4 regions of the Pseudomonas pergaminensis genome follow, and region 1 is predicted to be linked to each of the others. Evidence: predicted binding sites of a transcription regulator. Region 1 holds the regulator's gene; each other region holds the start of a gene.
The links. Region 1 encodes FliA, which starts transcription of late flagellar genes. Its sites were predicted from a motif close to CTAAAGTTTNNNNNNNNNNNGCCGNTAA; they were not measured.

Region 1 (4,122 bases):
GTGGCGTTTTCCACCAGGTCCATGGTGCGGTTGGCCGCCGCCTCAGTCAGCCTGACCACGTAGGACAGGCGTTCGGTGGCATCAGTGATTTGCGAAATTTCTTCGGCCTGGGGCATATGCGGGTCAATCTGGAAATTGACGATCGCACTGTGCAGCTCGCGTGTGAGCTTGCCCACTTCCTGGTACAGGCCGCGGTCACGGGTCTGGTTGAGCTCATGGATTAACTGCACCGCGTCGCCGAACTGGCCTTTCTCAAGGCTGTCGACCAACTGATGAGCATGCTTTTTCAGGGTCGACTCGAAGTCTCCCTGTGACGTTTCTTTATGCTCCATAGCTCCCCCGCGATGGCATTAGCCGTGGATGCGTTCGAAGATTTTTTCGATCTTCTCTTTCAAGGCCAAGGCAGTGAATGGCTTGACCACGTAACCGTTAACCCCGGCTTGGGCGGCTTCGATGATCTGCTCACGCTTGGCTTCGGCGGTCACCATCAGCACAGGCAGGCTGCGCAGCTTTTCGTCAGCGCGCACGTGGCGCAGCAAGTCGATGCCGGTCATGCCCGGCATGTTCCAGTCCGTTACCAGAAAGTCGATGCTCCCGCTGTTGAGGATCGGAATCGCCGTAATGCCGTCATCCGCCTCGACCGTGTTAGTGAACCCAAGGTCACGCAACAGGTTTTTTATGATCCGCCGCATCGTTGAGAAGTCATCAACGATGAGGATTTTCATGTTCTTGTCCAATTCGACCTCCAAGCAGTCTTAAACGCGCCCAGCACCTGGACGCGCCATTTCAATCAACAGGCATTACACAAAAAGGACTGCCGGGGGCACCACGGGTCGAACCCGCGAAGGCTGCTTGCCCTCGCGGTATCGTCTACAGTGTCCCCACACTGCCTGTCAGCGCGCTCGCCACTCTCCCAAACGCCCCCGCAAGCGGGCTGCGCACTGGCTGTGCAACTGGCTGACCCGCGATTCGCTGACCCCCAGGACCTCACCGATTTCCTTGAGGTTCAGCTCTTCGTCGTAGTACAGCGCCAACACCAGTCGCTCACGCTCCGGCAAATTGGCAATCGCGTCCGCCAACGCCCCCTGGAAACGCTCATCTTCCAGGTCACGCGATGGCTCCATATGAGCGCTCGCGCCGTCCTCGTGCAGCCCTTCGTGTTCGCCGTCCTGCAAGAGGTCGTCGAAACTGAACAGGCGGCTGCCCAAGGTATCGTTCAAAATCCCGTAGTAATCGTCGAGACTCAATTGGAGTTCGGCCGCAACTTCGTGATCTTTAGCGTCGCGACCGGTTTTTGCTTCAATTGCGCGAATTGCGTCACTGACCATGCGCGTATTGCGATGCACCGAACGCGGCGCCCAGTCACCTTTGCGCACTTCATCGAGCATCGCGCCACGTATGCGGATACCCGCGTACGTCTCGAAACTCGCCCCCTTGCTCGCGTCGTATTTGGTCGACACTTCGAGCAGGCCGATCATGCCCGCCTGGATCAGGTCTTCGACCTGGACGCTGGCGGGCAGGCGTGCCAGCAAGTGATAGGCGATACGCTTGACCAGGGGCGCGTAGCGCTCGATCAATTCGCCCTGGCTGTCACGGGCAGACTTCTTGTACGCGTTGTAGCCGGTCGCTGTCATAGCACGGGTCCTGCGCTCGTCTGATGCACCAATCGCTCGACGAAAAACTCCAGATGCCCCCGAGGGTTGGCGGGCAACGGCCAGGTATCGACCTTCTGGGCAATAGCCTTGAACGCCAATGCGCATTTGGAACGAGGGAACGCTTCGTAGACTGCACGCTGCTTTTGCACAGCCTTGCGCACACACTCGTCGTAGGGAACTGCGCCGACGTATTGTAAGGCGACATCGAGGAAGCGATCCGTGACCTTGGTCAACTTGGCGAACAGATTGCGCCCTTCCTGCGGGCTCTGGGCCATGTTGGCCAGGACGCGGAAGCGGTTCATGCCGTAGTCACGGTTAAGCAGTTTGATCAGGGCATAGGCGTCGGTGATCGAGGTGGGTTCGTCGCAGACCACCAGCAACACTTCCTGTGCAGCACGCACGAAGCTGACCACGGACTCGCCGATCCCAGCGGCGGTGTCGATCACCAGCACGTCGAGGTTGTCGCCGATATCACTGAAAGCCTGGATGAGGCCGGCATGCTGCGCCGGGCTCAGGTGCACCATGCTCTGGGTGCCCGAGGCAGCCGGCACGATGCGGATGCCACCGGGGCCCTGCAGCAGCACATCGCGCAGCTCGCAGCGGCCCTCGATCACATCGGCAAGGGTGTGTTTGGGTGTCAGCCCCAGCAGAACGTCCACGTTCGCCAAGCCCAGGTCAGCATCCAGCAGCATGACGCGACGGCCAAGCTCTGCCAGGGCCAGGGACAAATTCACTGACACGTTAGTTTTCCCGACGCCACCTTTGCCGCCGGTCACCGCGATCACCTGTACGGGATGCATGCTGCCCATTTTATTTCTTTACCTTGTCTTGCTTAGACGCAGGCTACATGGCTTGGCCGCGTGAATCGCTTGCAGACCATCGATGTAGATACATTTCACGGTGTTCATCCTGACTCAACCCACCCGCTTTGCCGGGTTGTGGTAAAGGTCGGCGAACATATCGGCCATCGCTTCCTCGCTAGGCTCTTCTTGCATTTGCACGCTGACTGCACGGCTGACCAACTGATGACGGCGCGGCAGATGCAAATCATCCGGGATCCGCGGCCCGTCGGTCAGGTAGGCGACCGGCAATTCATGACTGATGGCCAGGCTCAGCACCTCGCCCAGGCTCGCGGTTTCATCGAGCTTGGTGAGGATGCAACCGGCCAGGCCACAACGCTTGTAACTATGATACGCAGCGGTAAGAACCTGTTTCTGGCTGGTGGTTGCAAGCACCAGGTAATTTTTCGACTTGATGCCACGCCCCGCCAGGCTTTCCAACTGCATGCGCAATGCCGGGTCGCTGGCTTGCAGGCCGGCAGTGTCGATCAGCACCACGCGCTTGCGCAGCAAGGGGTCCAGGGCGTTGGCCAGGGACTGGCCCGGGTCGACATGGGTCACCGACACATTGAGGATCCGGCCCAGGGTCTTGAGCTGCTCCTGGGCACCAATACGGTAGCTGTCCATGCTCACCAGCGCGATATTCTGAGCGCCGTACTTGAGCACGTAACGAGCCGCCAACTTGGCCAGGGTGGTGGTCTTGCCCATGCCGGCAGGGCCGACCATGGCGATCACACCACCCTCTTCCAAGGGTTCGATTTCCGGGGTGACGATCATCCGCGCCAAGTGGGCCAGCAACATGCGCCAGGCTTGGCGAGGCTCTTCGATTTCAGTGGTCAGGGCCAGCAGGTCGCGAGACAACGGGCCAGACAGGCCGATACGTTGCAAACGACGCCACAGGTTGGCCTGCTGCGGCTTGCTGCCTTGCAGTTGGGTCCAGGCCAGCGAGCCAAGCTGCACTTCAAGCAGTTCGCGCAGGCCGTTGAGTTCAAAGCGCATCGAATCAAACACGCGCTGGTCAACCGCAGGCGCCGGAGCAGGCGCAGCAGGACGCGGCGGTTCTTTGAAGGTGGGCTCGACCAGCGGCTCGGCAGCGGTCAGCGGCAAGCCGGCGAACAATTGGCGGTTGGTGGTGGCATCGCTGTCGCCGCGCATGCTCAGTTCAGCCTGGGCCGAGACAATCCGCGAAGCGGTCTTGCGCAGCTCGTCTTCGAGCTCCATGTTCGGCACGCGCGGCGCCAGGGCCTGGGGTGTGTAGTCCAGGGCAGCCGTCAGCTCGACACCGCCGGCAATACGACGGTTTCCGATAATCGCGGCGTCGGCGCCCAGCTCATCACGAACCAGTTTCATGGCCTGACGCATATCGGCGGCGAAAAAACGCTTAACTTGCATAACCCACTACCCTCAGCCGTTGGGCCCTACTGTCGCGACGATAGTCACTTGCTTGTTGTCAGGAATTTCCTGATAAGCCAAAACGTGCAAATTCGGTACTGCCAAGCGTCCAAACCGCGACAACATCGCCCTGACCGGGCCGGCCACCAGCAGTATCACCGGCTGGCCCTGCATTTCCTGGCGCTGTGCGGCGTCAATCAACGAACGCTGCAGTTTCTCAGCCATGCTTGGCTCCA
Region 2 (4,122 bases), 3.2 Mb from region 1:
GGTGACGGGAGCCGCCACCACTGTGCTCGTGTTCGTCATCGTAATGGTCTTCACTCACTTGCTTTCCTCCAGCAGGCGCCAGCGCAGTGTTTCACCGGCGCGCAGCGGGATAACAGTCAGCTCGCCAAACGGCAGGCTGGCAGGGGCGGTCCAGTCTTCACGGACCAGGGTGATGCGGTCGGTATTCGCTGGCAGGCCGTAGAAACGCGGACCATTGAGGCTGGCGAACCCTTCGAGCTTGTCCAGCGCATTGCGCTGTTCGAACGCTTCGGCGTACAGCTCGATCGCGGCATATGCGGTATAGCAGCCGGCACAGCCGCACGCGGCTTCTTTCGCGTGTTGGGCGTGAGGCGCGGAGTCGGTGCCGAGGAAAAACTTCGGATTGCCGCTGGTCGCCGCATCCAGCAAGGCCACCTGGTGGGTGTTGCGCTTGAGGATCGGCAAGCAATAGAAGTGCGGCCGGATCCCGCCCACCAGCATGTGGTTGCGGTTGTACAACAGGTGATGCGCGGTGATGGTCGCGCCGACGTTGGCCGAGGCCTCGGTGACGAACTGCACGGCATCGGCGGTGGTGATGTGCTCGAACACCACCTTGAGGGTCGGGAACAGCTCGACCACACGGCGCATATGCTCGTCGATGAAGATCTTCTCGCGATCAAACACGTCCACGTCGCCACGGGTAACTTCACCGTGGATCAGCAGCGGCATGCCGACTTCCGCCATGGCTTCGATGGCCGGCAGGATCTTGTCGATACTGGTCACGCCGGAATCGGAGTTGGTGGTCGCGCCGGCCGGGTACAGCTTGGCGGCGTGCACGAAGCCGCTGGCCTTGGCCTCGCGAATTTCTTCGGGCTGGGTGCGGTCGGTGAGGTAGAGCACCATCAGCGGTTCGAAGCGGCTGCCGGCCGGCCGAGCAGCGAGGATACGCTGGCGGTAGGCATCGGCTTGCTCGGCGTTACGCACCGGAGGTACCAGGTTAGGCATGATGATGGCGCGGCCAAACGTGCGCGCTACATCGGCCACGGTGTGGGGTAACGCAGCACCATCGCGAAGATGAATATGCCAGTCGTCGGGACGCAGCAGGGTCAGGCGGTCGGACATTGGGGATTCCAGGCGGGTCAATCTGGTGGGAATGCTACCGGAAAAGACTCTTGCAGGCACCCGCTATCAAGTTTTGCAGGATGCAACCGATAGCCTTTTGTATGCCTTATCGATGTATGACGCTTTGAAGTGTTGTAGAAACCAGTGGAGCCTCCCGTGCGCCAGCATTATCTAGCCCTGCTCAGTGTGTTCGCCAGCCTGCCTGCGATGGCCCTCACGTTCCAGACACGTCTGGAGAATATTGAGTGGAAGGTAGAAGGCGACCAGTTCGAGTGCCGCCTGACACAGCCGATCACCGACTTCGGCTCGGGTGAGTTCGTGCGCCGGGCCGGCGAGCAGGCGACGTTTCGTCTGAAAGCCTATAATGGCTCGCTGGGCGCAGGCTCGGCGACCTTGCTGGCCGCCGCTGCGCCTTGGCAGCCGGGGCGCGGTGATATCAACCTTGGCGCCGTGCGTGCCGGCAGCGGCGACGTCTTGTTCAACAGCTCCCAGGCCCAGGCCGGGCGCCTGTTCACGGGGCTTCTGGAAGGGCGCAGCCCGACTGTTCGCCACTACGGGCGTGAGGGCGGCTACTCGGAAATTCGCCTGTTGCCGGTGAAATTCAACAAGGCCTTTAACGACTATCAGCTGTGCACCACCAAGCTGTTGCCGATGAATTACGACCAGGTCAAGCAGACCGAGGTCGGGTTCCCCGGCGGTGGTATCGAGCTGGACGCGGCGGCCAAGAAGAAGCTCGACGTGATCCTCGCGTTCATGAAAGCCGATCCCACCGTCAACCACATCGAGTTGAACGGCCATTCGGACAACAGCGGCAACCGCTTGACCAACCGCGACATCTCGCGCCGCCGTGGCCTGGCAGTCATGGACTACTTCAAGGCCAACGGTATCCAGGAATCGCAGATCACCCTGCGTTTCCATGGCGAAAGCTACCCACTGGCGCCGAACACCAATGCGGCCAACCGGGCACGCAATCGTCGCGTGAATATTCAGCTTGAGCGCGTGGCTCCCCCCGAGAAACCGGCCCCCACGGCCACCGGCCCGAGCAACCCTGCGCACACCTCATAAGGGGCGACCATCGGTCGCCCGCTCGACATAATCTGTCGCTTTATCTTCATTTGCTGTCGCGCCCCTGTAAATTCGCGGTTTTGGTCGGTAGAATCGACGCCTTTCCGTACAACCCCGTGGAGTGATGGCATGGCCGACGTAAACAAGGTCGTTCTCGCGTATTCCGGCGGCCTGGACACTTCGGTGATCCTCAAGTGGCTGCAGGATACTTATAACTGTGAAGTGGTGACCTTCACCGCTGACCTGGGTCAGGGCGAAGAGGTCGAACCTGCACGTGCCAAGGCGCAAGCCATGGGCGTGAAAGAGATCTACATTGACGACCTGCGCGAAGAGTTCGTCCGCGATTTCGTTTTCCCGATGTTTCGCGCCAACACCGTCTACGAAGGCGAGTACCTGCTGGGTACCTCCATCGCACGTCCGCTGATCGCCAAGCGCCTGATCGAAATCGCCAACGAAACCGGCGCCGACGCCATTTCCCATGGCGCGACCGGCAAGGGCAACGACCAGGTGCGTTTCGAACTGGGTGCCTATGCACTCAAGCCAGGCGTGAAAGTGATTGCCCCGTGGCGCGAATGGGACCTGCTGTCCCGTGAAAAGCTGATGGATTACGCTGAAAAGCACGCGATCCCGATCGAGCGTCACGGCAAGAAGAAGTCCCCGTACTCGATGGATGCCAACCTGCTGCACATCTCCTATGAAGGCGGCGTGCTGGAAGACACCTGGACCGAGCACGAAGAAGACATGTGGAAGTGGACCGTCTCCCCGGAGAACGCTCCCGACAAGCCGCAATACCTGGAACTGACCTACCGCAACGGCGACATCGTCGCATTGGACGGCGTCGAAATGACCCCGGCCACCGTGCTGGCGACCCTGAACCGTATCGGTGGCGAACACGGTATCGGCCGTCTCGACATCGTCGAGAACCGTTACGTGGGCATGAAGTCCCGTGGCTGCTACGAAACCCCAGGCGGCACCATCATGCTGCGCGCCCACCGCGCCATTGAGTCCATCACCCTGGACCGCGAAGTGGCTCACCTCAAAGACGAGCTGATGCCCAAGTACGCCAGCCTGATCTACACCGGCTACTGGTGGAGCCCTGAGCGTCTGATGCTGCAACAGATGATCGACGCATCCCAGGTTCACGTGAACGGCGTTGTGCGCCTGAAGCTGTACAAGGGCAACGTGATCGTTACCGGTCGCAAGTCCGATGAATCGCTGTTCGACGCCAACATCGCCACCTTCGAAGAAGACGGCGGCGCCTACAACCAGGCGGACGCAGCGGGCTTTATCAAGTTGAATGCACTGCGCATGCGCATTGCGGCCAACAAAGGTCGCTCGTTGTTCTAAGTCTCGGCGCACTATAAAGAATGGCCCCTTGTTCAAGGGGCCATTTTTTTTGGCTGTGGATTTTGTGGTGGGTTGTGGGGTTTATTTTTTTAAACGTGCGTTGATGTTTTTCTAAGTCCCTTTCCTTTTCAATGGTTTTGAATGAATTTTTGTTTAAAGGATGTAGGGAGAATGAAATTTTTACATCTGCATAGGAACTAGTCTTACAGAAAATTCACTCATGAAAGCACAGCGAATATATAAAACGCTGAAAGTTCTGTAGGAATTAGGGGTGTAAGTGAATATGTTGAATGGAACTAAAATAGACAGATTTTTCTTGACAGTTTTCTTACGCTCAAGCGATAGGCAAGGGGCATTTCCTGACAGTTACGTACGGCACGTTTACCTGACCCCGCATATCCCAGGGATATTTCACTCAAAATATGTAAGCCACCGGAAAGGTCTGAAAGGATCCATAAAATCAGAAACCTCCGAGAAGGCGTTTTTTTGTAGGCTAATTCCGTTATCGCTGTGGGGTGGGTCTCTGCTTGCTGTTGCTTGGGGGGGAATGCTATGCCAACTAGGAAACGACTAGGCTATTGTGCTTGCTCTAAATAATTCGAACAGCGA
Region 3 (4,122 bases), 2.5 Mb from region 1:
GCTCACCCGCGCTGATTCATTCGCTTGCTCGGACAGCGACTCGGTCACGTCGCGAATGGTCGCCACGTTGCTGTTGATCTCCTCGGCCACTGCGCTTTGCTCTTCGGCGGCGCTGGCGATTTGCAGGTTCATGTCGCTGATGACTGTCACCGCGTCGCCGATCTGGCGCAGGGCGGTCACGGCCTGGCCAACCTGTTCGACGCTGCCCTGGGCCTGGCGATAGCTGTTGCCCATGGCGCCGACCACTTCTTCGGTGCCGCTCTGCAATTGCTCGATCACCAGGCGGGTTTCTTCCACCGACTCCTGGGTGCGCCGCGCCAGGTTGCGCACTTCATCGGCTACCACCGCAAAGCCACGGCCCGCTTCACCGGCGCGGGCGGCTTCGATGGCGGCGTTGAGCGCCAACAGGTTGGTTTGCTCGGCGATGCCGCGAATCACTTCCAGCACCGAGCCGATTTTCTCGCTGTTGGCAGCCAACCCTTCCACCTGGGTCATGGCCGTGCTCATGTCCGCTGCCAGCTCGCCGATGTTGCGGGTAGTGCGGTCGATCACTGTGAGGCCGTCGCGGGTGGCCTGGTCGGCATCCCGTGCGGCTTGCGCCGCCTGTGCGGCACTGCGGGCCACGTCTTGGGCGGTGGCGCTCATTTCATGGGAGGCGGTGGCCACCTGATCGACCTGGCGATATTGCCGTTCCATGCCCGCGCTGGTTTCAGTCGCAATGGCGGCAGATTGGTCGGCAGTGCCACGGGCGTCCTGCACCGAGCGTTTAACCTCGGCGATGATCGGTTGCAGCTTGTCGAGGAAGCGGTTGAACCAGCCGGCCAACTGGCCCAGCTCGTCTTTTTTGTCGTAGGCCAGGCGGCGGGTCAGGTCGCCTTCACCGCTGGCGATGTCTTCGAGCATGTCCGCCACGCCGAGGATCGGCCGCGTCACGCTGCGCGCCATCAGCCACACCAGGATCAGGCCGACCACGGCGGCAATCAGGCCCAGGCTCAGTTCCAGCAGGGTGCCCTTGGCATTGTCGGCATCCAGTTGGGTTTTCAGTGCTTCGGCGGGTGCGACCAGGACGCTCTCTGGTACATCCAGCAACACGCCCCAGGGCTTGCCCTCCGGGATTGGCGCGAACGGCGCCAGTACCTTGAGCTGATGGTCGGTGCGCAGGCTGCGGATCTGTGTACTGCCGGCCAGGGCGCTGATCAACTGCGCGCCGTTGGCGGTGTCGACCTGATCCAGGCGCTGGCTCAGCTTGCTGGCGTCCGCGCTGTAGCCGGCGAGAAGGCCCGTGGGGCTGAGGATGCTGACCTGGGTTTGGCCGTCATACAGTTTGTGGCTGGCCTGTTGGCTCACCGCCTGCAGGCTGTTGAGGTTGATGTCCACCGACAGCGAGGCAATGACTTTGCCGTTTACCATCAGCGGGAAGACGATGCTGGTCATCAGCACGTTTTGCCCGTTGATCGTGTAAAAGTAGGGCTCGATCACGCACGGCTTGAAGGTGCTGCGCGGGCAGGTGAACCAGGCGTTGGCCTTTTCGCCACTGGGGCTGAGGCTGGTGTCGGACATGTCGCTTTCGGGCAGCGCCATCGAGGTCAGCGTGCCCGGCGTCGGTTGCGACCAGTACAGGGCGAAGCGACCTTTGTCGTTACTGCCCAGCTCCGCCTGGCCCGCGAACAACTCGTCCTTGCCATCCAGGGCATTGGCTTCGAACACCAGGGACAGGCCGAGCAAATCCGGGTTGGCCTGTAACGCGGCCTTGACCTGTCGGGTCAGGTCTTCGCGGGTGTCGAAGGCGTCGAGAAAGCGCTTCTCGGCCTGCTCGCGCAAGAACAGCACCTGGCGCGAAAAGCCATGGCCGTACTGATAGGCGTCCATGAACTGGCGGCGGATGCCCAGCGCCTGCACTTCACCCTGGGCCTCGATCCGCGCCTGGGCGGCTTCATCCAGCATCTGCATGCTGGAGGCCTTGACCTGCTGTGAACTCTGCTCCATGCGATACAACGACAGACCCACCAGCAGGGTCACGATTCCCAGCAGGCACAGGCCGGCGAGCAGGGTGATTTTCCATTGAATGGAGAGCTGCCTAAGCGACATCGGTACATCCTTACCTGAAAACACATAGAGGCTCTGTTATCGGCGGTTTTGGGGTTTTCTTTATTCAAACGATCAATTTAAACCTGCTTTTGTGGTGAGCGAGCTGACTCGCGCTGGAGTGCGCAGCGCTCCCCTTGATTTTGGCGCCGCTGCGCAGCCCAGCGCGAGCAAGCGCGCTCACTACAAGGTTCGTTTTTTGACATGTGAACCTGCGTCCGGCAAAGTGCCCGCCCTCTAATAAGACCTCCTTCAAGCCTGCACGCTGGTTGCCACCCGATGGCCGCCTGGGCGCGGGCATGCCTGTTTTTTATGTTTCTGCTTGAGGTAACCATGATTAACGCAGTCATTGCCGCGGTCGGCACCATGCTGGTGCTGAGCCTGTCCCGCGTGCATGTGGTCATCGCCATCATCGTCGGCGCCCTGGTGGGCGGCCTTAGCGGTGGCCTGGGTATCGAGGCCACGCTCAAAGCCTTCAACGGCGGCTTGGGCGGGGGGGCGACGGTGGCGTTGTCCTACGCCTTGCTCGGCGCGTTCGCCGTGGCGATTGCCAAGTCCGGCCTGGCCCACGCGCTGGCCGATAAGGCCCTGCTGCTGGTGGACCGCCAGGAAGCCACTGGCGGCAGCCACGTCAAATGGCTGCTGATCGGCCTGCTGTGGGTGGTCGCGATTGCTTCGCAGAACATCCTGCCGATCCATATCGCGTTCATTCCGTTGCTGGTGCCGCCGCTGCTGTACGTGCTGACCAAGCTGCAACTGGACCGCCGCCTGATCGCCTGCGTGATGACCTTCGGCCTGATCACGCCGTACATGTTCCTGCCGGTGGGCTTCGGCAATATCTTCCTCAACCAGATCCTGTTGGCCAACGTGGCCAAGAGCGGCGTGGACATCAGCCAGGTCAACGTCACCCACGCCATGAGCCTGCCGGCGCTGGGCATGGTGGTCGGCCTGCTGGTGGCGGTCTTTATCAGCTACCGCAAGAAACGCGTGTACGACTTGGAGAAAATCGAGCGGGTCGAACAGGTGGCCGTGCAGTACAACCCGCTGACCCTGCTGGTGGCCGGCCTGGCGATTGCCTCCGCGTTCATCATTCAGTTGTGGTTGGACTCGATGATCATCGGCGCCCTGGCCGGGTTCCTGATCTTCTCGGTGTCGGGCATCGTGCGCTGGCGCGACACCGACGACCTGTTCACAGAAGGCATGAAGATGATGGCGATGATCGGCTTCATCATGATCGCCTCGTCAGGGTTTGCCGAAGTGCTCAAGGCCACCGGCGATGTGCGCTCGCTGGTGGAAACCTCGGCGGCCTTTATCGGCCATAGCCGTGGGGTAGGGGCGCTGCTGATGCTGTTGGTGGGGCTGCTGGTGACCATGGGCATCGGCTCATCGTTTTCCACGGTGCCGATCCTGGCCGCGATCTTTGTGCCGCTGTGTGTGCAACTGGGCTTCAGCCCGCTGGCCATTGTGTGCATCGTCGGCACGGCCGGTGCCTTGGGCGACGCCGGCTCGCCCGCCTCGGACTCGACCCTTGGTCCAACCTCCGGCCTGAATATCGACGGCCAGCACCACCATATCTGGGACACCGTGGTACCGACGTTCCTGCATTACAACCTCCCGCTGCTGGCATTCGGCTGGCTGGCCGCCATGACCCTCTGACACCCCGCGCACTGTAGGAGCCGGCTTGCCGGCGATGGCGCCCGTGAGACCGCTGACGCCGGCAAGCCGGCTCCTACAGGTATTTGGCAACTGGCCGATAAACTCTCAGGTCGCCACTAATAAGAGAGAGAAAAGCCATGCGTCTGAGCCTCAAGGCCAAAGTCCTGTCCCTCGCCGTAGTGCCGGTGCTGCTGTTTGCCGTGGTCATCAGCCTGACCACCGTGTGGATCCTGCAGGGCCAGGCCCGCAATGAGGTGGAAGAAACCCGCCAGCGCCTGCTCAATGACGCCAAGGCCACCTTGCAAAGCTACGTCGAAGTGGCCATGACCACTATCAAGCCGCTCTACGACGCGGCCGCACCCGGTGACACCGCCGCGCGCG
Region 4 (4,122 bases), 2.4 Mb from region 1:
ACCACCGCGCGGTTGTTCCACTTCCCCGGCGGCGGTGAGCTGATCGACTCCCCAGGCATCCGCGAGTTCGGCCTCGGCCACGTCAGCCGCAGCGATGTGGAAGCGGGCTTTATCGAATTCAACGACCTGATCGGCACTTGCCGCTTCCGCGACTGCAAACACGACCGCGAACCCGGCTGTGCATTGCTCAAGGCGCTGGAAGACGGCCGCGTGCAGCAACAGCGGATGAACAGCTATCGGTCGATCATTGCGAGCTTGCCCGAAAGCAGTTACTAAGCCGCAGAAAAAATAAGGCCGCGATCATCGCGGCCTTTTTGTATGTGAGGCCTAGGACCCCGTCCCAGGCACCGTAGGATCCTTCACCCCACCCTCATCAAACAGGTTCAGCTTCTGGCGCAGTTCATGCGCCGGCAACGGTTCCTGACCTGGCGGTATGGCGTTCGGATCAGCCGGTACTTCGCCCGGTGCGCCGGCGCCCGGAGTGGGTTGCGGCGCTGGGGGCTGGTCACCTTCGATCGCACGCTGAGCCTTTTTGGTCAGCACCACGATATCGATACGGCGGTTGATCGGGTTGAACGGGTCCTTGGGGTCAAACAGCTGCGACGATGCAAACCCCACCACGCGCGCCACTTGCGGGTCCGGGTAGCTGCCGGCCACCAGCGCACGGCGTGCGGCGTTGGCGCGGTTGGCGGAAAGCTCCCAGTTGCCGAAGTCGCCCTGCCCTGCATACGGCTTGGCGTCGGTGTGGCCACTGATGCTGATCTTGTTCGGCACCGCCTTGATGGTGTCGGCCATGGCCAGCAAGATGTCTTCAAAGTACGGCTTCAAGCGCGCACTGCCGGAGTCGAACATCGGGCGGTTGGCTGCGTCGGTGATCTGGATGCGCAAGCCGTCCGGGGTGATCTCGAATGAAATCTGATCCTTGAACTTCAGCAGTTGCGGGTTTTCCTCAACCTTGGTCTGCAGTTCTTGCAGCAACAGTTCTAGGCGCTCCTGCTCGACCTGTTCGGCCATGGCTTCGACGGTATCGCGCTCGATCGGGATTTTCTCTTGAGGCGATTCGGTCTTGATTTCCGGGTTGATGGTGCGCTCAGGCGCCAGTTGCGGCGAGCCGCCCAAGTCGATCACGAAGGGCGTACCACTTTCCGAGAAACCAATGGGGTCTTTGAAGTAGCCGGCAATGGCGATCTTCTGTTCAGGCGTGGCGGTGGACATCAGCCACAGCACCAGAAAGAACGCCATCATCGCCGTCGCAAAGTCGGCGAAGGCGATTTTCCAGGCGCCCCCATGGTGCCCCGCAGCGAAGCGCTTGACGCGCTTGATGATTATCGGCTGGTTGTTTTCCATGGCTTAGCGACCACGAACCGCTTGTTCCAGCTCGGCGAAGCTTGGGCGATGTTTCGGGTACAGCACCTTGCGACCGAACTCCACCGCCAGCGACGGCGGCATGCCGGAAGCCGAGGCTACCAGGCTGGCCTTGATCGACTCGTACAGGTTGATTTCTTCCTTGGCGTCATGGGCCAGGGAGGTGGCCAGCGGGCCGAAGAAACCGTAGGCCGCGAGAATACCGAAGAAGGTACCGACCAGTGCCGCACCCACGTGCATGCCGATGGCCGCTTGGTCGCCCTCGCCCAGGGAAGCCATGGTCACCACGATACCCAGTACCGCCGCGACGATACCGAAACCCGGCATACCGTCAGCGATACCGGTCACGGCGTGGGACGGATGCTCCAGCTCTTCTTTAAGGCTGAACAACTCCATGTCGAACAGACCTTCCAGCTCATGGGGGGCCATGTTGCCGGAGGACATGATGCGCAGGTAGTCGCAGATATAGGCGGTCATGCGCTCATCTTTGAGCACGGCCGGGTACTTGGCGAAAATCGGGCTGGCGGCGGCATCTTCGATGTCAGCCTCGATGGCCATCATGCCTTCGCGGCGGCTTTTGTTGAGGATCTCGTAGACCAGGCCCAGAACCTCCAGATAGAAGGTGTGGGTGAAGCGCGAACCGAACATGCCCAGGGACTTCTTGACCACGTGCATGGTCATGTAGCCGGGGTTGGCCTGCAAGAATGCGCCGAACGCCGCACCACCGATGATCAGCACTTCGAAGGGCTGGATCAACGCAGCAATTTTACCGTGGGACAGGACGTAGCCACCGAGCACGCTTGCGATGACGACGATGATGCCGATAATTTTAGCCATAGGGGATGAGTACTTGCGCCGTCGGGTTCATGGACATATTGGGTGTAGCAGAAAACTCTTGTTCTACTTATCGGCAAAACTGCGCCAGACTATAGGCCGTTAAGGCGAAAAGCCAGTTCGGCCCGCTCCGGGCGTGTAGACCGCAAGTGATGATCGCGCCCCAATCATGGCTAATGAAACGACAGTCCCAACTGCAAAACCCAACTCTCTCGCCGCTTGGATCAAGCGCCTGGACGATGTGCTGCTGCCTGTGCCCCAGGCCAGCCACGACCGTGTGTGCAAAGGCATCCGCGACAGCCGCAGTTCGTTGCGAGATATTGCCGAGCTGATGCAAAACAGCCCGGCCCTGGTGCTCAGCGTGATGCGCGAGGCCAACAGCCACACCCATGGCAGCCTGGCGGAACCGGCGGAAAACCTCGAAGTGGCGCTCAACCGCCTGGGCCTCAAGCGCGCCGAAGAACTGCTGGCGCGCCTGCCCTCGGTGCCGGCCCACGAGATTCCTGTGGCGCTGCGCCAATTGTTGCTGGTGAGCCAGCACGCTTCGCAGCAAGCCAACGGCTTGTTCGGCAGCCGCCTGGCGCGGCTGTGGCAGGACATCCACTGGGGCAGCCTGCTGTTCCTGTCGCCGCTGTGGCCGATGGCAGTCGCCTACCCCAAGCTCCTGGAAGAATGGGAGCTGCGGGTTATCCACAAAGGCCAGTCAGCCCGCCAGGTCGAACAGGAACTGTTCGGCGTGCGCCTGCTGGACCTGTGTGTCGGCCTGACCGAAGCCTGGCACCTGCCGATCTGGGTCTCCCAGGGCTACAAGCTGCTGATGAGCGAACAGCGCCTGCTGGTCAAGGCCCTGCACATCGCCCGTGAAGACGACCCGCTGCGCCATCAGCAATTGCTCGATGCCGAACCCAATCTGCGCCGCTGGTTGAACCAGCCCGCCAACACCGTGCTGCTGGCCAACGGCCTGGCGATGTCGGCCCAGGAGTCATGGACCTGCCCGCACACCGAACGCTGGCAATTGCTCACGGCGCTGTACCTGCAACAGCCTTTGGGCGAGGTACAGCAACTGGTCCACCAACAGGCTGTCACCAGCGCCCGCACCGCCTTGATGACTGACCTCTGGCACCCGGCGCTGTCGCTGATCTGGCCGTGGCATGTACAGAAGATTCACCGCGGCCTGTTGCCAGCGCCGCCACCCACCGCCGAGGCCCTGGCCGTGTGGCGCAAGCGTTGCACCGAGTTGCTGGTGGAGCCGAGCCGCTTTGCCAACGCCATGCACTTGACCACCTGCGCCAAGGAAGCCTTGGTCGCCAGTGGCATGCAGCGGGTCATGCTGTTGATGGCTGATCGCGCCCTGAGCACCTTGCGTGTTCACCAGGCCGACGGCCTGCCGAAGGACGCCGCGAACCTGAGCCTGGACGTGGTCAACAGCACCTTGCTGCAACGCTTGCTGGAGAAGTCGGCCCAGGTGCGCCTCAATCCTGAAAACCACGCCCAGTTCGCGGCGTTGCTGCCGCCGATCCTGCGCCGCCTGTTCACCGGCGAGCACCTGCTGCTTCGCTCCCTGAGTTGCAACGGCAAGGTGGTCATGCTGATGGTGGCCGACCAAGGCGGCGGGCCATTCTCGGAAACCACCGTGCAGGCTTTCGGCAAAACCGCCCAATGCATCGAGAAAGCCCTGCACAGCTTTACCAACCGCAGCGCTTGATGCTTGCGCTACAATCGCCCTCCTTTATCGCCAACATTTGTGCCCAGGAGACCTCACATGCCTGACTTCTCTGGCTTGCCGCTGGTGATCGAACCCAGCGACCTGCTTGGTCGCCTCGATGCCGAACACCTGATTCTGGTGGACCTCACCAGTGCCGCCCGCTACGCCGAAGGGCATATCCCCGGCGCGCATTTCGTTGACCCCAAGCGCACCCAACT

Region 2: a site for FliA is predicted at 1,167-1,194, ahead of KUA23_RS05955 (flagellar protein MotY). Genes of this name have one in related genera too.
Region 3: a site for FliA is predicted at 2,125-2,152, ahead of KUA23_RS30485 (methyl-accepting chemotaxis protein). Genes of this name have one in related genera too.
Region 4: a site for FliA is predicted at 2,270-2,297, ahead of motA (flagellar motor stator protein MotA). Genes of this name have one in related genera too.

The regions. Positions count from the first base shown of each region.
Region 1 is NZ_CP078013.2:4,781,113-4,785,234, forward strand. Features, by position in the region: gene KUA23_RS21575 (protein phosphatase CheZ) at 1-332, opposite strand, end outside; gene KUA23_RS21580 (chemotaxis response regulator CheY) at 351-725, opposite strand; gene fliA (RNA polymerase sigma factor FliA) at 894-1,634, opposite strand; gene fleN (flagellar synthesis regulator FleN) at 1,631-2,464, opposite strand; gene flhF (flagellar biosynthesis GTPase FlhF) at 2,570-3,886, opposite strand; gene flhA (flagellar biosynthesis protein FlhA) at 3,899-4,122, opposite strand, start outside.
Region 2 is NZ_CP078013.2:1,330,752-1,334,873, forward strand. Features, by position in the region: gene rnt (ribonuclease T) at 1-58, opposite strand, end outside; gene pyrC (dihydroorotase) at 55-1,101, opposite strand; gene KUA23_RS05955 (flagellar protein MotY) at 1,258-2,166, shown strand; gene KUA23_RS05960 (argininosuccinate synthase) at 2,296-3,513, shown strand.
Region 3 is NZ_CP078013.2:2,273,357-2,277,478, forward strand. Features, by position in the region: gene KUA23_RS30485 (methyl-accepting chemotaxis protein) at 1-2,088, opposite strand, end outside; gene KUA23_RS10475 (Na+/H+ antiporter family protein) at 2,422-3,741, shown strand; partial or broken gene KUA23_RS30280 (cache domain-containing protein) at 3,879-4,122, shown strand, end outside.
Region 4 is NZ_CP078013.2:586,276-590,397, reverse strand. Features, by position in the region: gene rsgA (small ribosomal subunit biogenesis GTPase RsgA) at 1-276, shown strand, start outside; gene motB (flagellar motor protein MotB) at 328-1,347, opposite strand; gene motA (flagellar motor stator protein MotA) at 1,351-2,202, opposite strand; gene KUA23_RS02600 (HDOD domain-containing protein) at 2,369-3,904, shown strand; gene rhdA (thiosulfate sulfurtransferase) at 3,962-4,122, shown strand, end outside.